2 regions of the Shewanella decolorationis genome follow, and region 1 is predicted to be linked to the other one. Evidence: riboswitches for the same ligand, from Rfam matches in the RefSeq annotation. Region 1 holds a riboswitch; the other holds the start of a gene.
The links. Region 1 has a riboswitch for thiamine pyrophosphate ahead of EYR25_RS00435 (TonB-dependent receptor). Riboswitches for the same ligand answer to the same signal wherever they lie in the genome.

Region 1 (8,588 bases):
AGGTCGATAATATTCTTAGCAAAATCTCGCACCATATAACTGCCGGGAAGCCACGCTGGCAGACTAAAAACTTGCTTAGGGTGAGGCGTTTGTACCGTCATGGTGACTGCGAACAAGTGCGCCTTGGGATCGACGGGAATGATGTGATAGTGGATCATAATTTATCCTGTAAAACCGCTTCGTTTTAATGGGCGTCATGCTGCCAAAAATGCGCACAACAGGCAAATGAAACGCAAAATATCTGGAGACACAAAGCGTTGAATTGCTAGTATACTATCCCAATTAACCCAAGGAGGACTCCCCATGGCCGAAGAAACCATTTTCAGCAAAATTATCCGCCGCGAAATTCCCGCTGATATTCTGTATCAAGACGAGCTGGTGACCGCTTTTAGAGACATCTCGCCAAAGGCGCCAACCCATATTTTGATTGTGCCGAATCATTTGATCCCAACCGCAAACGATATGAAAGCCTCGGATGAACCCGCACTCGGCCGGATGATGACTGTGGCGGCCAAACTGGCAGCAGAGGCGGGGATTGCCAAAGACGGTTATCGTTTGATCATGAACTGTAATAAACATGGCGGACAGGAAGTGTACCATATCCATATTCATCTCGTTGGCGGAGAGCCACTGGGACCCATGCTGAGCCAAGGTCAATGAAGGTCAATCCCGAGTTTTTTCCGCTGACTCAAATGGCGCAGCGGTTTGTCGATCAGCTCGCCCAGTGCCGTCGCTTAGGGTTAACCGTGCTCGAAGCCAGTGAGCACCATGTACTGATTGAGTTGCCCTATAGCACTGAGTTAATTGGTTATCCCGATACGGGTGTGATCCATGGCGGGGTGATCACCACCCTGATGGACACAGCCTGTGGCAGCGCGGTAGTGAGTGCGATTTTTCAAAAATATCAATCCTTAGAGATTTCGCCCACCCTCGACTTGCGGGTCGATTATATGAAACCCGCGCAGCCCCATAAGCCAGTTTATGGCTTTGCGGAATGCTATAAGTTGTCATCTAATATCGCCTTTACCCGCGCCATCGCCTATCAGGACAGCATCGATGACCCCATTGCCCATGCGGTGGGCTCCTTTATGCGTATTAGCCCCGAAATGGTGGGCGATGCCTTTAGACAAGCCTTGATGGGAGAAGCCGTGCCGCCCTTAGGAGAGACAGATGAACTCAAATAAGCCGACCGAGCCGAAAACTCTCGATGTGCAGGGGATTGTAAAACGCGCTACCGAGTTGAACGACTTTGGTCATCTACTCGAACATGTACCTTATGCTAAGTTTATTGGCATGAAGGTCGAGCGCTTTGGCGACGAGCTGATTTTCAAACTCCCCGCTAAGGACGACAATATCGGTAATCCCATCCTGCCCGCGATTCATGGCGGAGTGATTGCTGGTTTTATGGAAATGTCAGCCATAGTGCAATTAATGGTGTTTATGCAAACGGCAAAAGTGCCAAAGGTAGTCGATTTCTCGATTGATTACCTGCGAGCAGGCCTACATAAAGACAGCTTCGCCGAATGTCGTATCACCCGTCAGGGGCGACGGGTCGCCAATGTGAATATCAATTGTTGGCAAACCAATCGTAAGCAGCTTATCGCTACCGCAAGGGCGCACTTTTTAATCGATTAATCGCGAGGGCGGGGCAGGATGAGCACGTTTTGCCGATGACTATGTTAAGCATAAGTTCAGCTGGCGTCGCGTAGTGTCATTGCCCATCCGTTGTTCGGCACCTAGGTTTTTGTGAGTGAGGGAAAACAAAATGAAAGCAATTTACAGTGGATTAATCTTGGCAGCAGCACTGACACTCGGCGCTTGCACTAATACGGCGGGTATTTCGGTGAACTCACTGGGAGAAACCCGTGTCGATAGTAAGAGTTTTGCCCGTGATATCAGTGTCGAAGGGGTTGAGGCGCGCCGTGTTGGCGATCTTATCCAAGGTTCGGCGCTGATCGTCAGCAAGTCCTCAAGCGATATGCGAGTGCAATATAAGTTCACTTGGTATGATGCCAGCGGCTTTACCATCGAAGATGAAGCCACCAGTTGGAAATCGGTGAAATTACACGGCAAACAACAGCTGCAAGTATCGGCCGTGGCCCCAAATGCACAAGTGGCGAAATTCGATGTTTATGTGCGCGAGACCTATTCAAACTAAGCTTGAATCATAGGGTTGAGTTGTCACTATCGCGTTAGAGCATTTGGCACTTCAAAGCTAAGTTAACGCGCATTGATAAAGATTTACGCCACATTGATAAAGACTTACGTTTTTGAGACGTAAGTCTTTTGATTTTATCTATCCTCATCCTCACCAACCCATCTTCCTTCTGCTCGTTTGTGCGAGATGAGTTTGTCCCGTGACGGTTGCTACGCCGAGAAGCAAAATTGCGATAACTGACTCAGTTCGACGGAAAAGACCTAGCCGCGACAGAAAAGCGGACTTTAGTCCTAAAACTATTTCAGGGTTGAGCACTACTATCAGCATATTATTAGATGAGGATAGACCTATGACCGCGCACATTAACGCACAACCTACTGATTTTGCTGAAACTGTAATTATGCCTGGCGATCCGCTGCGGGCAAAATATATTGCCGAAACCTACCTTACCGATGCTGTAGAAGTCACCAACGTTCGTAATATGCTAGGTTACACAGGTTATTACCAAGGGCAGCGTATTTCTGTGATGGGTCACGGTATGGGGATATCCTCAATGGTGCTCTATGGCCATGAGTTGATTAATTTTTTTGGTGTTAAACGCATCATTCGTATCGGCAGTTTAGGCGCAACCCAAAAACACGTGCAAATGCGTGATGTGATTTTAGCGCAAGCAGCGGGTACCGACTCACCCACGAATGCCAAGCGTAGCAGTGGCTATCATATGGCTACCTCGGCCACCTTTTCCTTACTGCACAAAGCCTATACCCAAGCCAATGAAAAAGGCATTAGCGTTAAAGTTGGCAACGTATTTAGTGGCGATCTTTATTATGATCCCGACGAAGATATGATCCCGGCACTGGAGCGTTTTGGGGTGTTGGGTATCGATATGGAAGTCGCGGGTCTTTATGGCTTAGCGCATCAACAGGGCATTGAATCATTGGCCATTCTCACGGTATCCGATCACTGCCTAACGGGTGAGGAAACCACCGCCGAAGAACGCCAGTTATCCTTCAATAATATGATCGAACTCGCGCTCGCGACTGCGCTGAATTAGGTCACACGCTAACCTTGCACCTTTCGCATTTCACGATGGAATGACAAAAATGAATAATAAAATCACCTTAACCGCCATTAGTTTTCTCGCGAACTTTATTATGGCGGGTTTTGCGACGCAATTTGGGATGTTGATAGAACCCATAGCGGAGAAGTTTGCAGCCGATGTGAATGATGTGGCCTCAATCTTCTCCTTACTTAATGGTGGTGCATTGGCGGGGACCATTGCCGCCTTTTTCTTCATTGAAAAGTTGGGCATCAAGCGGATCACCTTACTCAGTTATAGTCTAGTTGCGCTTTCTGCGCTGGCATTACACCTTACCAGTTCGCTACAGCTAGTGATGCAGGCCATGACCTTAATTGGGTTCTGCGGCGGGATTGGGCTGTGTATCGCAGGCACCATTGTGGTGTCAGTATGGCAAGCCAAAATGCAGAGCACTATGTTAGTGGTGCAGGATGCGACCTTTAATGTTGCTGGGGTGGTGTTTCCGCTGATCACAACCTACGCCTTAACCAATGCCTTATCATGGAGTTACAGTTACTTAGCCGTGGGTTTGGTTGCCTTAGGCACGGTGATTATTAGCTTATTCACCAATTTTTCTCTGTGCGAGCAATCATCGAATACGGAGGAGAAACAACAATCAGAGTGGAATTTCGGCATTATCAGCGGCGGTATCGGCTTATTTTTAGGCATGCTGGCGCTGTATACCTTCCTCACGTGGGCACCGTTATTTGTAAAACAAAAATTTGATATCCCATTTGAAGAGGCGGGCAATATCATTACCCAATACTGGTCGGCCGCGTTGATTGGTGCCTTAATTTCAACCCTGATCGTGACCCGGGTAAAAATTCATCATTTCTTAGTCGGTATTATTGGTTTAGCCATGGTGATCACCTTTGTGATTGTGACTACCGACAAGTTGAATTGGATTGCTTATTTAACCTACGGTTACGGCTTTGTCTGTGCGGCACTTTACAATGCGTTTATTGCCTATGGCGTGTCGTTTGTGAAGCAAGCCAGCAGCAAGAATGTCTCCTACATTTTGATCAGTGGCAGTACGGGGGCCATGTTTAGTCCGGCGATCAGTTCGTTCTTCGAACGTATTATCGGCTTGCAAACCGTGATGTATGTGATCCCCGTGCTTTACGCCGCAATCTTTATGCTGCTGATTGCATCGAGCCGGATGAAACCTGCGATGTCTGCACAATCACTTTCGGCAAGTTAAGCTAAAGGCCCATACTTGGTTGTTATCTGCCGAGTATGGGTGTTGTCGAAGTGGGTTAAATGCCTGCTTCGACAAAAGCTTTAAGTGCACTCAGGTTTTTTATCCGAATGCCTTCTTTTTTACGCTCGATTAAACCGCGCTCTTCCAAATGTTGTAATGCCCGTCGGTAGACCCTGTCAGTGGTACCAAAACGCTCCGCCTCTAAATAACGCTTACTAAAACCATCGACGGGTAAATCGTTTAAATACTCATGGTAGATATCGAATGCCACGTTATAGCTGATGGGATAAAGCAGTCTGCGGGTAAAAATATCGACGGTATCTTGGTAATCAATCGCTATGGCACTGGCAAAAAACAGCGCCAGTTGCGGGTGTTGGCCGAGGGAATGTTGCAACTTTTCAGTGCTAATTAGCGAAATTTCCAAGGGCTCGTTGGCGATGATGTCCAGCTGGCACTGGTATTGGGTAAAAAACTCCATCTCACCAAAGAGCTGTGAATCACAATCGATAGTCCCTAATTGGAAACAACGGCCATTTCTGGCGGTGTGCCCCAACGATACGCGGCCTTGCTTGACTAACACCAGCGAGTTTATGGCTTCACCTTGCGTCATCAGGTGAGCGCCTTTTTTGAGCATTTTGACTTCGCTGATACAGCTAAGAATCACTGCTTCAATAAGAGGATAGTCTTGTTCCCATCGCTGGCTATAACGTCCCTTGGCTAACGGTTTTAGCTGCATTGAGTTGACCCTTCTACCATACTTAAAATCGTCGCCTTCTATAGCATTAGAAAGCATATTGGGTCAAATCAGCCAAAGGAGAGAAGGGCGTTTGTATCGACTGATTGTGAGCCGCCAGAGGTTTCAACAAAGGCATGAATGGCGTGAGCTAAGCGTCATTTACTGATGTGCAGTGACAAGAGTGTCTACTTTATGATTTTCGTCATGTATACTTAGCGCCGCCAAGGGGTGTTTGCCAACAAAGTGGCAGACTGAGATGTCATCAGACGAACCCTTAGAACCTGATCCGGCTAATACCGGCGTAGGAATGGGCCAATCAACAGCACACTTCTGAATCGCTTATTCGTTGCCGGATCTCAAACATGTATTTGAGGTCCTATGTCTAACAAAAAGTCTAACAAAAATTCTTCAATCTTCACCGTAGCCTTAACTCGTGCCCCCTTAGCGCTGGCCATTTCGGCTGCGTTAAGCACGGCCGCATGGGCGCAAACCGATGCTATCGATAAACCTGATCCCAGCAATGATATGGAAATCATGGTGGTGACGGCGGATTTTCGCAGTGCCAGCTTAGAGAAAATGCCATCAAGCATTACCGTTATCGATGCCCAGCAAATTCAAGATGAAAGTGCCCAGCACTTTGAAGATGTGATGAACTCCATCGCCAACTTTAACTGGTCGGGTGGCAGCTCGCGTCCTAAGTATTTCCAGATCCGTGGCGTGGGGGAGCAGGAGCAATATCAGGGTGCACCTAACTCGTCTGTGGGTTATATCATTGATGATATTGATTTATCCGGTATCGGCATGGTGTCGAGCATGTACGATCTGCAACAGGTCGAAGTGTTACGCGGCCCGCAGGGTACCCGCTATGGCGCCAATGCGTTAGCGGGCTTGATTTACCTTAAGAGCAACGACCCGACCGATGTGTTTGAACATGGCGCCGAGGTTTCTTTAGGCAATGACGATTTGCAAACCTTCAGCGGTTTTAGCTCAGGGCCGTTAACCGATTCGGGCAAATTGTTATACCGCGTGTCGCTGCAGCAGCATCAGCAAAACGGTTATCGCGACAATCTCTATTTAAATAAAGAAGATACCAATGGTCGTGATGAATTTACTGGCCGCGCTAAATTACGCTGGTATGCCACCGATAATCTGCAACTCGATTTAACCCTGCTGCATGCCGATTTTGATAACGGCTACGATGCCTGGAGCTTAACCAACGATCCTAAACATACTATTTCGGATCAGCCGGGTGTCGATAGCCAGCGCACCACGGGCGCAGGATTTAAAGCAACCTACTCGGGCGCAGAATCGTTTGAGTTAACCTCGCTGACTTCATTTGCCAATACCGATCATCATTACAGTTACGATGGCGATTGGGCGAACCCTGAGTATTGGGCCGCCAAGCAATGTGAGGATGAGGGCAATCTTGCCCCTTGTCAGTACGATTACTTCTGGGACAAAACCGGTCAGCGTAAAACCTTATCCCAAGAGTTCCGCTTAAGCTCGACCGATCAAGGCCGTATTTTTGCCGGTTCAACCGACTGGTTACTTGGGGTTTATGCGATGAACCTTAAAGAAGATAACCAACTGTATTCTGAATATAATACTTGGCCCGATGAGGTATTAGATTCCGAATATGAAGCAACCAATTACGCCGTATTTGGTCAGTTGGATACGGATTTAGGCGCCGATTATGCTTTGTCTGTGGGACTGCGTGCCGAGCGTCGCAATAGCCACTACTCAGATACCAACAATGACAATTTTGACCCGAGCGAAACCATGTGGGGCGGCCATATTGCGCTGAGCAAAGTGCTGAATGAGTCCCATAATGTGTACGCCCGTGTGGCGCGCGGTTACAAGGCGGGCGGTTTTAACATGACCTTGCCAGTCGAACTCAATGATAAAAAAGAGTTTGATACCGAAACCCTATATAACTACGAAATCGGCCTTAAATCCCATTGGTTTGAAGGGCTTATCGATACGAATCTAGCGCTGTTCTATATGGACAGACAGGACCAGCAAGTGGCCGCATCCCAGCAAGATCCGAACAAGCCACAACGCTTTATCCTCTACACTGAAAATGCGGGTAGCTCACACAACTACGGTGCCGAGTTGGACGCCACTTGGTATGCCACCGATAATCTCCAGTTTTACTCAAGCCTAGGTTGGTTAGAGACGGCGTACGGCGATTACCAGTATCAAGATAAATACGGTAGCGCTGTGGATTTAACGGGCCGCGATTTGGCCCATTCACCACACTTAACCTACAGCCTAGGCGGTACCTATCGTGCAAACTCGGGTTGGTTTGCCAACGTCAATATGAGTGGTAAGAGTGAGTTTTACTACTCAGACAGCAACGACTCGCGCTCTGAGCCATACACCATTGTGAATGCGCGTGTAGGCTACGAGGCGAGTGCTTGGTCGGCGTATTTATGGGGTCGCAACCTGTTCGATGAAGAATATGGTGTGCGTGGTTTCTATTTTGGTAATGAGCCGGATAACGGCTGGGCGGAAAAGCAATATATCCGCTACGGCGACCCACGCCAAATTGGGGTCACACTAAACGTTAAGTTTATGTAATCCCAGAAGAATGAGACATCAGATGTCAGGCTGTGTTCGCTCATTACGTCACCGCCTGACGATTGCATTATTAGCATTTGACCCAAGGAGTGAAGATGAAACTCACCGCCGAAATTAGCATGTATCCCTTTAATGAAAATTATCTCGACCCGATCAAATGGTTTATCCATCGCTTGGATAATTATCCAACGATTCAACGTGTTACCAATGCTATGGCGACGCAAGTGTGTGGCGACTATCAAGATGTGATGGCAATGCTGGCGACCGAGATGCAAGCCGCCCATGAAAAATGGGGCAAAGCTGTGTTTGTATGTAAGTTTATTGGTGGTGAGCTGAATTTAGCCCACAGCGAGTAACGCCCTAAGTTAACTTGAACGCTAAAGCGAAGTGGTTCAAGCAAGCGATATAGAGTGAGAGTAAGGCAATGACAGAATTATGGTTAACGCTGGTCAATAGTGTTAATGCTGCCCTAGGGGAAGTCCATGTGATGACCGCATGGGAAGCCTTAGCCGTGGTATTGGCCATGGCCTATTTGCTACTGGCCATGAAGGCGAGCGTTTGGTGCTGGGCGGCGGCATTTACCAGCACGGCCATTTACACTGTCTTGTTTTGGAAAGTGGCACTGCTGATGGAGTCGGTGCTGAATATCTATTACATGGCCATGGCACTCTATGGTTACTGGCTCTGGACCCAAGGTGGCGATAAACATCAAGGGGTGAAAGTGACTACTTGGCCGCTGAAAACCCATTTAAAGTTGATTGTTGCGACGGGGATTGTTTCCTTAGGCGTTGGCCATGGGATGGCAACTTTTACCCAGGCTTCCTTTCCCTATCTC
Region 2 (8,588 bases), 460 kb from region 1:
AATTTTAATCGCATGAGGCGGTAGATCGGCTAACAGGGTCGAGAGCTGTGTGAGTAGCATTACCTCACTCACAGGCTCAACTAAATCCACCGCCACCGAACTTTGAGCCGTTAACGTGGTGATCACGCTGCATCCATGGCCGCCCAAATCTTTGATGGTGGCTAAGTCGGCTTGGATCCCCGCGCCGCCACCGCTGTCGGAACCCGCAATGGTCCAGACGATAGGTTTAGGCGCCACTTGGCTAATATGTTTAGCAGGGGTCATTATCAAACCTCCGCAACCTGTACTATGGATTGGAGTTCTGTCCCATCCTGATGCTTGGCCGATTCATTGGCAGTATTTGCATCGCCTAGCGGTAGATACAGCTTGGCGCCCGAAGCCGCAAACTCGGCCGATTTTTGCGCCATGGCCGCCGCTAATTCATCTTGGGTTTTGACTTTGATCTGCTGGATTGCTTCTTTGCTAGCTTGCCCTTGTGGAGCAGAGTTTATCGATGCAAGCGCTTCAGCGCTCTCAACATTTTGGCTTGACGAAGCCCCTGCTAACGCACCCGCCGCTAAACTTGCCGCATAGTCACGTACATCTTGGGTGATCTTCATCGAACAGAACTTAGGGCCACACATAGAGCAAAAGTGCGCAACCTTGGCCGACTCCTGTGGCAAGGATTCATCGTGATAGGCACGCGCGGTATCAGGGTCAAGCCCTAAGTTATATTGGTCTTCCCAACGGAATTCAAAGCGCGCCTTAGACAACGCATTGTCGCGGATCTGCGCGCCCGGGTGGCCTTTAGCAATATCGGCCGCATGGGCAGCAATCTTGTAGGCAATCAGCCCTTGTTTGACATCCTGCTTATTGGGTAAACCTAAGTGCTCCTTCGGCGTCACATAGCAAAGCATGGCGCAGCCATACCATGCGATCATCGCAGCCCCAATTCCGGAGGTGAAATGATCGTAACCCGGCGCAATATCGGTAATTTGCGGCCCTAGGGTATAAAACGGCGCCTCGACGCAGTGGATAAGCTGCTTATCCATATTCTCTTTGATAAGTTGCATCGGGATATGTCCAGGCCCTTCGATAATGGTCTGCACATCGTATTCCCAGGCGATTTTGACCAGCTCGCCTAAGGTCTCAAGCTCGGCAAACTGCGCCTCATCATTGGCATCGGCAATCGAGCCTGGACGCATACCATCGCCTAATGACAGCGACACATCGTAGGCAACGCACAGCTCGCAAATCTCGCGGAAATGGGTATAGAGGAAGTTTTCTTGATGATGGCTCAAGCACCATTTGGCCATAATCGAGCCGCCGCGGGACACAATCCCAGTCACCCGTTTGGCGGTCATGGGCACATAGCGCAATAACACGCCCGCATGGATGGTAAAGTAATCGACGCCCTGCTCCGCTTGCTCAATCAAGGTATCGCGAAACACTTCCCAGGTCAGGTGCTCAGCCACGCCGTTTACTTTTTCCAATGCTTGATAAATCGGCACTGTGCCAATCGGCACTGGCGAGTTACGGATAATCCATTCGCGGGTTTCATGGATATACCGCCCAGTGGACAAGTCCATCACAGTGTCCGCGCCCCAACGGGTTGACCAGACTAACTTTTCGACTTCCTCCTCGATGGAGGACGTAACCGCCGAGTTGCCGATATTGGCATTCACTTTCACCAAAAAATTACGGCCAATAATCATAGGCTCGGCTTCAGGGTGATTGATATTTAACGGAATAATGGCGCGCCCACGGGCAATTTCGTCGCGGACAAATTCTGGGGTAATCGATTTACCGATTACGGCGCCAAAGGATTCACCTTGGCCGCGGCGGTTTAAGATTTCATCCTGCACCTCGGCGAGCGCCATATTTTCCCGAATCGCCACATACTCCATTTCGGGGGTAATGATCCCTTGGCGGGCATAGTGTAATTGGCTCACGCGCTTACCCGGTAAGGCACGGCGAGGACGAACAATCGCACTTGAGCCGGCCTCGAAGCGCAGATGATCGAGCCCATCATCCTTCAGGCGTTGCTGGGTGAAATCTGAGGTCGCACAATCGAGCACTTCGGTATCTTGGCGCTCGATAATCCAAGGTAATCTGAGTTTGGCTAGTCCTTGGCGCACGTTAATTTGCGCAGCCGGATCGGAATAAGGCCCTGCGCAGTCGTACACCGGAATGGGAGGATTTTTCTCAACTATGGGCGCAGTCGCAGTGCCGCCAATCCGCGTATCGGTTTGCAGAATTTGCCGCATCCCTACACGGAGATCCTCACGGCTCCCCTGCAAATAGAGCTTTTGCGAATTAGGATGTTGTAATGGTTTAAGGGTATCGATAAAGGCTTGGGCCTGGGCGCGCGCTGCACGGCGGCTCGTTTGCCCTTGGGTGTTCACGGCAATAGATTCTGAGGACAATTCTAAACTGGACATAAGCAATCTCACTTTAACAAATAAAAATGGGGTTGCTTGTCTGGAGACTTGAGTGTTTAAGCTGAGCGCTGCAAACCCTAAGCGGATTTGCGGACTCAATAACGACTAAATCGATGGGTTAATGCAGGGCAAAAGGTGGCCGCTGTCACGATTTAATGGATGTTATTATGCTTGTTTCCTTCGCAGGTTTTAACCTGATCAGGTTCAACGGATCCCGAATAAACGGTCTCAGCCAAGAGGCACTCCGACAAGATGGGCAAAAGTATAGGCAGAAGCGCAGCGAACAAACAAGCCTAATTTTAGGATAAAAACCAAATTATCAATCAAAATTAAAGAACGCATAACGCAATGTATTTAAACGACTTTAACCTAAATTGGTTTTAGAGATCATAGTTAAAACAATTTTTAGTGAAAATTTATCACAACTACTTTTTAACCTTTTGGCCGCTTTACCATCATTTTATCCAGCTGCGCCTTAATGGCATCGTCAATTTCTTGATTCATTTTCTTGCCACTGCAATTGAAGGGGAACCCTAAATTCTCAGCATAGGGATTAATTTGGGTGCCGACTTTAACGACCCGATAGCAGGTATCCCCTTTACGGACAATTCGATTAGGATCCAGTTCTAAATCTAAACTGGTGGGGCCGCTAAAATCGTCGGCATTGGGAACAATCAACACCTCCATCTCGGGGCTCATTTCAGACATAGTCGACCGTTTGCCGTAATGATTTGCCTGCTCTAACACTAAATCATCTAAGGCTTGCTCACGCTGACGTTCAAAATAACGCTGGGTAAATAACCCCACGCTACCAGCCGCACCGCTGCTTTGCTCACCAGTATCTGACTGCTGAGTACTTGCCACTTGAGCCGAGCTTGATTGGACTTCTGCCTTTTGAGGCTTAATAGCTTCTTTTGCACTCTGCTGGGTTTGGCCCTGTGTTGGAGTCTTTGAAACTGCTCTATTTGACGCTTGGGCGCTGACTTCAGGAGGTTTTGCAATCTGCTCTGTAGTTTTTGGCGCAAGCTTTTCCGCGGGTTTTGGTATCACTTTCGCTGCCGGTTCAACATTCACTGTCAGCTGCGTAGTGTTAGGCGGCGAAGTGATCGGCTCACTAGAAACTGTAGGTTCTTCCACAGAGGAATTTTTAGGAGGATCCGCTGGATCGGTTTGCGTTGGCGGCGCATAAATAAAATATGCCTTTAACGCCTTGGTTGCAGTTCGTGCATTCGCAGATGATTCGGTAAACGACAGCCCTAAGTGTTCCGACTGGGTTCGCCATAGGAAAATCAATAACAACAGCAGTAAGCCATGACCCAAGATAACCCAAAGCAATGGCTTAAGATTGAAATACTGCGACCACTCTCCCCCGCTTAGTTTTGAAGATGTTTGAAATGTGCTATCGATGTCTTTTTGGTTAGCCTCATGCAAATTAAGGCTTATATCGCTCCTCAAAGGCTCAGCATGAGCGCTAAAAGGCTTAGCATTCAAATCTGTAGCACTGAAAGACGTTGCACAAAAAGGCATAGCGGAAAATGGTACGGTCTCTTCGTTTGTCACGCGGCCGTACGCATCAAAACTAAGATCATCTTCTAGGGTAATATTCGAACGAACAGGCAAAATCCATCCCTTAGTACTTAATGGACAAAGTACTTAACAAATCCATGACATCTACGGGAGATTAGAGAAAGTGCAACGCACAAAGTTCCAAGGCGTTGACATTAATCAGTCGTAAACAGTCACCATAATGTTGTACAACTAGATAAGAGCTCGCCTCAGTCTCAGTTGATGATGTAAATCTCAAAATAAATTAGCTTACACGTGTAAGCTAATTATGGCTTTCCAATTTATCAACTGATAGACTCAGTCATTATCGCCATCGAGTGGATCAACAGCATGCCAAGCCAGAGTTTGATAGAGCCGCAAATGAGTCATGAAAAACCATTGAATATCAGTGGCTATAGCCTTAGTGAAGAGATTGCCAATAGCATCAGCCATGGCCTAGGGGTGATCGCGGGTGTGGTCGGCTTAGTGTTTATGATCCTCAAGGGCGCAGACCACCTCACAAATATTCAGCTCACAGGTGTTATTATTTATGGTGCAAGCCTTATCCTGTTGTTTTTAAGTTCTACCCTGTATCACAGCGTAACGCATGTAGGCTGGAAACATAAACTTAAGATTGCCGATCATTGTGCTATCTACTGCTTAATTGCAGGCACCTATACCCCGCTGATGTTAATCAGCCTGCAAGGACAACTATCCACCATTATCCTGACGGCGATTTGGTCCTTGGCTATTGGTGGGATTTTATTTAAGACTTTGTTTATTCATCGCTTTAAAAAAATGAGCCTAGTGCTCTATTTAGTAATGGGTTGGCTGTGTGTGACTGTGATGGGCGATTTAACGGCGGCGATGTCACCGCTAGGATTTAAGCTTCTACTATTGGGCGGGTTGTTTTACACCTTAGGGGTGATCTTCTATGTCGGTAAACGCATCCCATACAATCACGCGATTTGGCATTTATTTGTATTGGCGGGCGCAATGAGCCATTTCTTTTGTATTTATTTAACCGTGATCTAACGGTTAAGGCAGCCTTCACAGAAATCCTCATAAGCCATCCTCAGGATGGCTTTTTTTATGGCGGCGCTTTAAACCACAGTGCATTAACCCCATCAAGCTGACTTTATCTACAGCAACTCTTCAACGATTCGTTTGAGCAGAAAGGTTTCCCTGTCGATGGATTGCCCTTTATTGGCGAACGTTCGTTGGATCTCTTCATTATGGGCAATCGCTTGATGGATATTGATCCACTCAGGGCGCATCCCATTTTTTATCTCGTGGGCTTCGAGTCTTGGCTCACCTAGGCCGCGCTCGCCAAGGTTCATATCGATTTCGCACAGGTAACAGTAAGAGTCCATGTGTACAACATTTGCGCCCTCACGAAACCAAGAACGATATTCCTCATAACGACCAAAGGGCGCTAACACTTTGGCGGCAATGGCGCCGGTTTCTTCCTGCAACTCGCGGATAAGTCCGACTTCAAGGCTCTCGCCCTTATCCACCCCACCGCCAGGCAAACCGTAATCCCGATATTTTTGGGTGTAGAGCAGCAAAATATCTTCCCCTGACAGCACAATGGCACGGGCGGCTTGGCGATAAAAAATCTTCGCCTGTTTAAGATTGAGATTGGCAGCTTGGGTGGACTTCAATAAACGCATAATAAAACTCAAGATTAACGGCCTAATAGCATAAATCAACTCGATGGATTTACAGAGTAAAACCGTTTCAACGCCACGGCTAAGCGCTCAATGGCCGCATGTTGACCTATGAGGTTAACAATTCAGTTGCTGCAAAATGTACTGATAGGCCGCCACAATTTGCGACTTGTTGGGCATGCGATGCTCAGGAATACGCTGATAGTGGCCTATGGTTTGGTCAAGATACCGCTTGGCTTGGTTGGTTTTATCCGCATCTAACCCTTGCCACATGATTGAGCCCGCCGCACTTAAGGGCACTGCTTCAGTTGTTTTTGAACTGGTATTCGTTTTTGAGCAGGCATTGGCCTGAGTTAAATGCAGGATCTCGTAGAAACGTTGGTTTTCTTCGAGTAAATATTCATCTTTAAGTTTTAAGCCCAATTCCGCCAACGCGCTGCGCACATGGTAATTATGATGCACGGGACACAAAATAAATTCGAGCTGGCAAGTGTCTTGACTAAGGTCATGGTTGCCCGAATCAGTTCCACTCCGGGCATCACTTTGTCTTTGCTGATTCGCCACAATACTGCGAACCAATTCAACCAATAACTCACCGCCCACACCCGCAATAATTACTAAGTGTTTGGCTTGCTTTCCGTATTGCGCCAGTGGCAAGGCCGCTACATCCATACAATGCACTTGCCATTCACTCTGGGGATTGGCGGTTTGCTCAATTGCGTTTTGAGGGTTTGAGATAGGCTGCAGAGGGAAAAACCTTGCTAACTCAAGGCTGAGTTGCTGCATCAAGGGCGCGACACAATCGACAAAATGCACCTTAGGTGCAGCATTTCTTTGCAGTAACAGCATGCCGAGTAAACCATGATCGCAGCAGCAGTCCCAAATATGATCGTAACTAGGGCCCACCATTCGATTGATCTGCTGTAATCGCTGACTGATTTTCACCGCTGACGCCTCAAAAATCGCGCCCATACATGCTTGAGCGCCATAAAGCCGCGCATTCTACCCGAGTCAGCGGTTAAAACCCATCTCTTTACACTTTGCGTTCGGCCTGCCGCCTAACCGCTCACTATGGTGAATACGTATGCAAAGCATTGCGAGCAAAAAGTCATCGCCACTAGTATGCATTGACCCATATTCACTATAAAAACAAGGATCAGGGAATGTTCAGCAATCCTCTTACCCACGCACGCCACATCAACTCGCCAAAACGACATCACCGCCATTGGGCCGCCAGCCTATTTACGCCCAGCTTGCTAGCACTCAGCATTGGCAGCCTGCTCTGCAACAGTGCCACAGCGCAGACCCTCAAACTAAGCTCACCCGACAAGCAAATCGTCTTGAGTCTGAGTGATGATACGGGCCGCCCAGAATACCAAATCCATTTTCATGGCAAATCGATTATCGAACCGAGCCGCTTAGGGTTAGTCTTTGCCTCACTGGGCGAATTAGGCCAAGGTCTACGAATCAAATCGAGCCACACCGCCAGCGCCGATGGCAAATGGCAGCAACCTTGGGGTGAGCAAGAGTGGATAAGGGATCAACACAATCAACTGAGCGTGGTATTAACCGACGGTAAAATCGACTTAAACCTCGAGTTTAAAGCCTTTGACGATGGCATTGGCTTTCGTTATCACTTAGCCGCCCAAAACGCCCTGCCAGCGAATACACCGCTTGCCATCACCGATGAACTCACCGAATTTAATATTGGTCAGAGTGATAAGGCCACCGCCTGGTGGATCCCTTCTCGGGGATGGAACCGCTACGAATATCTGTATCGCACCAGCCCACTCAATCAGGTCGACCGAGCCCACACCCCTTTTACCTTTAAACTGGTCGATGGCACCCATTTGAGCATTCACGAGGCGGCGTTAGTTGATTTTGCCTCGATGACCCTCGATCAACAGCGCGATGGCAAGCTCAAGGCCGATCTCACCCCTTGGTCAGATGGTACTCGTGTTAAAACCCAAGCGGGCTTTTATACCCCATGGCGCACCATTCAAATCGCCGACAAGGCCACGGGACTGCTTAATTCGCACCTTATCCTCAACCTGAACGAACCCAATAAACTGGGAGATGTCTCTTGGGTTAAACCGGGCAAATATGTCGGCATTTGGTGGGGGATGCACCTCAATGAAAACACTTGGGGCTCGGGTCCAACACACGGCGCAACCACTAGCGAAACTGAGCGCTATATGGATTTTGCCGCCAAGTACCAATTTGATGGCGTTTTGGTCGAGGGCTGGAACCAAGGTTGGGATGGCGATTGGTTCCATAATGGCGATCAATTCAGTTTTACCAAGGCCTACGATGATTTCGATTTACCCGCCATTACCGCCTACGGCGCCAAAAAAGGCGTGCGCCTGATTGGTCACCATGAGACCGCAGGCTCAGTGACCCATTACCGTAATCAAATGGATGATGCCTTCGCCCTGTATGAAAAACATGGCGTGACCCAAGTCAAAACCGGTTATGTGGCTGACGGTGGACAAATCAAACGCATCGATGAAAACGGCATCACCCGTCACGAATGGCACGACGGTCAGTTTATGGTGGGCGAATATCTTCACAGCGTTACCGAAGCAGCCAAGCACCATATCAGCATTAATACCCACGAGCCGATTAAAGATACTGGGCTGCGCCGCACTTATCCTAACTGGCTCGCCCGCGAAGGTGCCCGCGGCCAAGAGTACAATGCCTGGGGCAGCCCACCAAATAGCCCAGAACACACTGCCATGTTGCCTTTTACCCGTATGCTGGCAGGGCCAATGGACTTTACCCCAGGGATTTTTGACTTAGCTCCCAAGGGCTTAGATGCTGAAAACCGCGTGCAAACCACCTTGATGAAGCAGCTCGCCCTGTATGTGGTGCTCTATAGCCCAATCCAAATGGCTGCCGACTTACCGCGTAATTATCAGAAACATTTGGATGCTTTCCAATTTATCCGCGATGT

Region 2: it holds a riboswitch for thiamine pyrophosphate, as region 1 does, so the genes downstream of both, thiC (phosphomethylpyrimidine synthase ThiC) here and EYR25_RS00435 (TonB-dependent receptor) in region 1, are expected to answer to the same signal.

What each region holds. Positions count from the first base shown of each region.
Region 1 covers NZ_CP037898.1:84,944-93,531, forward strand. Annotated here, with positions in the region: gene EYR25_RS00395 (M61 family metallopeptidase) at 1-158, opposite strand, end outside; gene hinT (purine nucleoside phosphoramidase) at 304-660, shown strand; gene EYR25_RS00405 (PaaI family thioesterase) at 657-1,184, shown strand; gene EYR25_RS00410 (PaaI family thioesterase) at 1,171-1,635, shown strand; gene EYR25_RS00415 (YcfL family putative periplasmic lipoprotein) at 1,766-2,158, shown strand; gene deoD (purine-nucleoside phosphorylase) at 2,508-3,212, shown strand; gene tsgA (MFS transporter TsgA) at 3,262-4,437, shown strand; gene EYR25_RS00430 (Crp/Fnr family transcriptional regulator) at 4,493-5,173, opposite strand; TPP riboswitch at 5,388-5,498, shown strand; gene EYR25_RS00435 (TonB-dependent receptor) at 5,552-7,753, shown strand; gene EYR25_RS00440 (YkoF family thiamine/hydroxymethylpyrimidine-binding protein) at 7,849-8,109, shown strand; gene pnuC (nicotinamide riboside transporter PnuC) at 8,178-8,588, shown strand, end outside.
Region 2 covers NZ_CP037898.1:4,347,801-4,356,388, reverse strand. Annotated here, with positions in the region: gene thiE (thiamine phosphate synthase) at 1-264, opposite strand, end outside; gene thiC (phosphomethylpyrimidine synthase ThiC) at 267-2,420, opposite strand; TPP riboswitch at 2,579-2,677, opposite strand; gene EYR25_RS19475 (hypothetical protein) at 2,853-4,040, opposite strand; gene trhA (PAQR family membrane homeostasis protein TrhA) at 4,317-5,000, shown strand; gene EYR25_RS19465 (NUDIX hydrolase) at 5,108-5,638, opposite strand; gene EYR25_RS19460 (tRNA (adenine(22)-N(1))-methyltransferase) at 5,753-6,580, opposite strand; gene EYR25_RS19455 (glycoside hydrolase family 97 protein) at 6,799-8,588, shown strand, end outside.